Xanthocytophaga agilis: one gene and its partner. The protein of the gene in region 1 binds, or shares a complex with, the protein of each later gene. Links are inferred from orthologs where the notes say so. Each region holds a gene or a part of one and is shown in the gene's direction. Other genes may lie near its edges.

Region 1 (3,116 bases):
TATCAAAAAAGCCTCTATCAAGAGGCTTTTTTCTTTCACACCCTTTTAATCTGCTCCCTCTTTTCTATGTATCTTTGTCTTATAATTAATAGTGTATTATGGCTTCTATTTCTTATTTTACTGAAGATACGACATTTCAAGTTGCTCAAAAAAGAATGTTGTCAACTTGGATTAAACAAACCATCCATGCTGAAGGCTATCAGCTTGAACTCTTAAACTTTATATTTTGTTCCGACAATTACCTGCTATCTATCAACAAGCAATATCTGGATCATGACTACTTCACTGATATTATTACCTTTGAACAATCTGAAGATCCATCGACAATTGAAGGAGACATTTTCATAAGTATTGATAGAGTTAAAGAAAACGCAGGTACATTTAACACTGCATTTTCACAGGAACTATTTCGAGTAATGATACACGGTGTTCTCCATCTTTGTGGATATACCGACCACACATCCGAAGAGAAAGAACAAATGAGAAACAAAGAATCCTATTACTTAGACATTCTTTCAAAAAAACATTCCACGTGAAACATTCGATTTATTTCACAACATTTCACATTAATGTTTCACGTGGAATGTTTTCACAAAACACAGTAGTTTAACAAAAGCACACAAAAAAAAGGACAATCAAAAATCGTTATCAAAAGATATGTTTCCTAAATATGATATAATAGTAGTTGGAGCAGGGCACGCAGGTTGCGAAGCAGCAGCAGCAGCGGCAAATATGGGTTCGAAAGTATTGCTCGTAACAATGAACATGCATACAATTGCACAGATGTCATGTAATCCAGCAATGGGAGGAGTGGCTAAAGGACAAATAGTAAGAGAAGTAGATGCATTGGGTGGAATGTCGGGAATTATCACAGACAAAAGCATGATACAATTCAGAATGCTTAATCGATCGAAAGGAGCTGCAATGTGGAGCCCAAGAGCACAGAATGATAGAATGCGCTTTGCGGAAGAATGGCGTCTTGCATTAGAACAAATACCCAATGTAGATTTTTGGCAAGAAATGGTAAGTGGCCTCCTAGTAAAAAATGGGGTAGTATGTGGAGTAAGAACATCAATGGGGTTAGAAATAGAATCCAAAGCAGTAGTGTTGACCAATGGAACTTTTCTAAATGGTAAAATACATATTGGAGAGAAAAACTTTGGAGGTGGACGAACTGCCGAAAAAGCAGCAACAGGAATAACAGAACAATTAATTGAGTTAGGATTCGAAGCAGGAAGAATGAAAACAGGAACACCTCCTCGAGTAGATGGAAGAAGCCTGAACTATAAGCTAATGGAAGAGCAGCCAGGAGACGAAAATCCAAGTAAATTTTCCTATACGAATACACAACCTCTGTCAAAACAACGTAGCTGCTGGATGACATATACCAATGAAGAGGTACATGAGATACTTCGAACAGGATTTGATAAGTCACCAATGTTTACAGGGAGAATTAAAGGATTGGGACCTCGCTACTGCCCATCTGTGGAAGACAAGATAAATAGATTTGCAGATAAAGATCGTCACCAAATCTTTGTAGAACCAGAAGGTTGGAACACAGTGGAAGTATATGTCAATGGCTTTTCAACTTCACTTCCAGAAGAGGTACAATATAAAGCGCTATTAAAGATTCCAGGATTTGAAAATGTACGAATGTTTCGGCCAGGGTATGCAATAGAATATGACTACTTCCCTCCTACTCAACTGGAGTTATCAATGGAGACTAAACTCATTAAGAACCTTTTCTTTGCAGGTCAAATAAATGGAACAACCGGATATGAAGAAGCTGCCTGCCAGGGGTTGATGGCGGGTATCAATGCACACAATAAAATAAATGACAAAGCTCCATTTATTCTAAAAAGATCAGAAGCCTATATAGGTGTGCTAATTGATGATCTTGTCAATAAAGGTACAGACGAACCGTACAGAATGTTTACCTCACGGGCAGAATATAGAATTTTATTGAGACAAGACAATGCAGATCTCCGTTTAACAGAAACAGGCTTTAATCTAGGGCTGGCATCTGAAGAACGTCTGGAAAGAATGAAATACAAAAGATCTGAGTCAGCTAGGCTGTTAAATGATCTCAAATTTAAAAAATTTGCGCCAGAAGAAATAAATGGAGCTTTGGAAAACCTTGGAACAGCCATTATTCGAGAAAAGAGCTCTTTATATAATCTGCTGAAACGACCAGAAATTACAATTGACAGATTAAAGTCACTGGACAAAGATCTCGCAATATATCTTGATCAGTATGACACAGAGATGCAGGAACAAGCAGAGATTGCAGTCAAATATGAAAGCTATATTGACAAAGAGCAAAAAGTGGCAGATAAGCTATCAGAGTTAGAGAATTATAAGATAAATGAAAACTTTGACTATGATCGTGTACAGGCCATTTCAAAAGAAGGTAGAGAAAAATTAAAAAAGATACGACCAATGACGCTAGGCCAAGCCTCCCGAATCAGTGGAGTCTCTCCCTCAGATGTATCTATATTAATGGTGTATATGGGCAGATAAAATATAGCTCAGAAAACAGGCGGAGTAAACACCGCCTGTTTTTTTATGTTAGAATCTCTTTCCACAAACAATAATATGATCTACGATCACTAAATATGCTTATTATAGATATGCATTAAACAGAAAATAGAGTTGGCTGAGTCAGAACAGGTAAATTCTATCTGGCAAAATATAGGACATGTTGGTATCAGGAGAAGCATAGAACAGAAAAATCGATCTTTGAAATCGGCTTAAAGTACCTATTCCATTCTCAAAAAAGACCAAACTTATCATGTAGCTTACCCAAAATCTATCCAATAATACCTCTACCAACTGTGCCAAAAATAGAAGATAGATTACCTAGGAAATCGACATAAGTCTATCATCCTTTATTCAACTACTCCCCCACCCTACTATATTCAACCTTATACGCTCTTCTGTCCTATACATTTTTTAATTCTAAGAGCTTTAAGAAAAAGCCACTTATTAAAATAGAAAGGCACAGGTCTGAGCATTTGCAGAAGTGTCTGTCCAATACTTCGCTATATACTTGTTAGGAGATAGAGCTTTTCTTTCCTATAAATCCAAGCCATCCCTCCTAAAATGAACACTCATCA
Region 2 (3,228 bases), on another replicon or contig:
GCAAACGTAATGTTCGCGAACACTTATAGGGCGTTCGTTAGGCATATTCTAGCTCATAGCGTTCGTTTTGTCGAACAAGTGACCCGCCCCTTCATTGATGAGTATTGGATTGCTGAGCGCGCCTATAAAGAAGAATTGCCTTTTGTAAGAAGTAAGTTTAGGATCATTGAAAACAAATTTGCTTTGGTTTCTGATGTGCTTGTTCGGCCCCGCCGGGGTATCTATCGTCTCCTTTATTCTGGAACTATAGCTGAATCATATGGAATATTTAATGCTATAGCTTTAGTAAAGTACCTCCACTCAATAGATCCTCGTTTTGAGTTGACTATTGTTGGTTTTGCTGGCCAGTTATCTGTTCGGAAGCGATTAGTGGAAGAAGTATCTGGATGTAATTTTATTTCTTTAGTTGGAATAGATCGCTATGTTGGGCATCAGGATATTATTAGATATATTCAAAATGCTGATATAGGTTTGTTGCCCTATCAGGTTAATGAGGCTACAGTAAACAGAATTCCCACTAAATTTTACGAGTATTTGGCTCTTTTGCTTCCTTTTGTTGTTGCTAAAGAGCCTTTTTGGGAGAAGGAACTCCTTCCCTATTCTTCCCAGGTTCGTTTTTATAACTTTTCACAAGTTTGTTATGATGGTTTTATAGGTTTACTAACAGACTTATATATAAATACTAATACTATTAACTTTAGATCATCTTATTATACTACTATTTTTAGTAAATTATAAGAAATTTTATTGCTAATATATTTAGTATATTTTTTCATTAAATTACTAATTTATATAGTAACTAAATACTAAACATATATACATGCGTACAGATACAATAGTAGCTTTATCAACAGCTCCCGGTATTTCTGCCATTGCAGTTATTCGTTTATCAGGGAAAGAAGCTATCACCATTACAAATTCACTATTTAAAGGGAAAGATCTTAGTCAACAACCTTCACACACAATCCATTATGGATCATTACAAGAAAATGGTGAAATTCTGGATGAAGTTCTGATATCAGTTTTCAAGGAACCGACATCCTTTACGAAAGAAAATATCGTCGAAATTTCCTGTCATGGTTCAGAATTTATCATTCAAAAAATCATTAAAGCACTTATAAGAAACGGAGCCAGATTAGCAGAAGCGGGGGAGTTTACTAAAAGAGCATTCATAAACGGTCAATTTGATTTAACGCAAGCAGAAGCAATCGCAGACCTTATTCATTCCGACTCAGAAGCCTCACATCATGCAGCATTAAATCAAATGCGAGGAGGTTTCTCAAAAAAAATAGCAGCGTTAAGAGAACAATTAATACACTTTGCCTCTCTAATTGAACTAGAATTAGACTTTGGTGAAGAAGATGTAGAATTTGCCAATAGAGACGATTTACAGAAGCTATTACAGGAGTTATTAGCAACAATAACTAAGCTTACCGATTCTTTTCAAATGGGTAATGTAATAAAGAATGGAGTCCCTACTGTTATAGCAGGAAAACCGAATGCAGGTAAATCAACCCTCCTAAATGCATTATTGAATGAGGAGAAAGCAATAGTTTCTGATATTCCAGGAACAACACGAGACTTTATAGAAGATGAAATACACATTGAAGGAATACGGTTCAGATTCATTGATACCGCAGGTTTACGTAACACGACAGATACAGTGGAAGCTATTGGAGTCCAAAGAACAAAGGAAAAGCTCAAGCAAGCCTCTATTATCATCTATTTATTTGATGTATCACAAACAACACAAATCGATTTAGAAGAGGAACTAACAGAGATAAACGATTTATCTATTCCATATTTGCTTGTAGGTAATAAAGCAGATCAGAAGCATAGTACGTTTACACTGCCAGTCCATTACATATCTGCAACTACAGGAGAGGGAATCGAAGAACTAAAACAACTTCTTACCAGGAGTATTCATACAAAAGCCTATAAAGCTTCAGATACTATTGTTACGAATCTACGCCATTACCAAAACCTTAAGCTTGCACAGGATTCTCTTTCACAAGCATTGTCAAGTCTCTCACAAGGGATTACAGGGGACTTGCTGGCAATGGATATCCGACAAGCTTTATTCTATTTAGGTCAGATAACAGGCGAGATTACAACTGATGATCTACTTTCCAATATATTTTCTAAGTTCTGTATTGGAAAGTAAGTCACCTAACTACTCTCCTACTATTTTCTATAAAACCATGTTAAGCCCATTTCTGGGCTTTTTTCTTTCCTCTTAATAGTGAGATTTTTATATAAAGATATAAATTAACATATTTATACTATATAAATTAATAAATATAAATACATAATTTCAAGAAAACGATCCCTTCTATCCTACTCTTCATTCAATTTTAAATTCTTTGTTACCTATGGGAATGGAAGTTATTTCGTCTCTATTTTTTCAGCCTGTAAACTCCTTCCTTCCCAATAGCTTTCCTGTTACCTCCTATTTTTTTATCAACATATACTACATCAAAAAAATTATCTATATATTGTTTACATACAGTAAAGGGTAAAAACTAATATACCAAGTCCCTCTTTACATCCTTTAACTACCACATTATGGAATACATATACACCATCCATAGACCGATAAAAATCACTTTAAACTTACACTCATTAAGTGGACCGGTACAGGCGCCATCATCAGCATTAAGTTTGCTAAAACATCTCAAAATCAGAAGAAATCAGATACAGAAATTTGAGGTAGGAAATAAGGTCAAGCTCATATATGATTGCGAAGCTTTCCCGTGTCCTGAAATGATTGTAAAAAACATTGAGAGTGATATAATTACCTGTATCTGGTTTGTAGATCCGACCCAGATTAAAGCAGCAGAATTTTCAATTGATCATTTGAAAAAAATTTGAGTGAGCTTATAAAGGCAATCTCTGATCACACTGCATCACCAGCTATGTATATCCCTTTAAATTTTAAAAAATATGTGCTTTCGATAGAGAAACTGACACATTTTCCACTCAAGTAAAAATATAACTATAGAGGCAATAATTCCTAAAAATACAGAAGTAATACCTGAAATATGTCCAATCAGTCCTTCAACAATTGCTTCTATATAGCCATTAAACCAGCGACTACCCACAATTTCAAAGAAAAGGTAAATAAATAGAGAGTTCATTCCAACAATCAGAAAGAAAGATATAAAACGTCTATGTTTTAATATATCAATCCACCAATACAAGAACGCCAGACCAATCAGGCAATATCCT

What was found.
Region 2: the proteins of mnmG (region 1) and mnmE are in contact, whole or in part, in a solved structure (PDB 9HIP), measured with the Escherichia coli proteins. The link is inferred for Xanthocytophaga agilis from one-to-one orthologs.

What each region holds. Positions count from the first base shown.
Region 1 is NZ_JASJOU010000006.1:25,317-28,432, forward strand. What follows is about bases 227-3,088. They hold mnmG (tRNA uridine-5-carboxymethylaminomethyl(34) synthesis enzyme MnmG), read left to right. Parts: upstream 227-657; coding sequence 658-2,520; downstream 2,521-3,088. Other genes in these bases: ybeY (rRNA maturation RNase YbeY), read left to right, coding at 227-536. Also shown: more of ybeY, read left to right, coding at 99-226. UniProt on the Escherichia coli protein: NAD-binding protein involved in the addition of a carboxymethylaminomethyl (cmnm) group at the wobble position (U34) of certain tRNAs, forming tRNA-cmnm(5)s(2)U34.
Region 2 is NZ_JASJOU010000001.1:1,062,186-1,065,413, reverse strand. What follows is about bases 19-2,992. They hold mnmE (tRNA uridine-5-carboxymethylaminomethyl(34) synthesis GTPase MnmE), read left to right. Parts: upstream 19-820; coding sequence 821-2,164; downstream 2,165-2,992. Other genes in these bases: QNI22_RS04420 (acyltransferase family protein), read right to left, coding at 2,928-2,992; QNI22_RS04430 (glycosyltransferase family protein), read left to right, coding at 19-738. Also shown: more of QNI22_RS04430, read left to right, coding at 1-18; more of QNI22_RS04420, read right to left, coding at 2,993-3,228. UniProt on the Escherichia coli protein: Exhibits a very high intrinsic GTPase hydrolysis rate. Involved in the addition of a carboxymethylaminomethyl (cmnm) group at the wobble position (U34) of certain tRNAs, forming tRNA-cmnm(5)s(2)U34.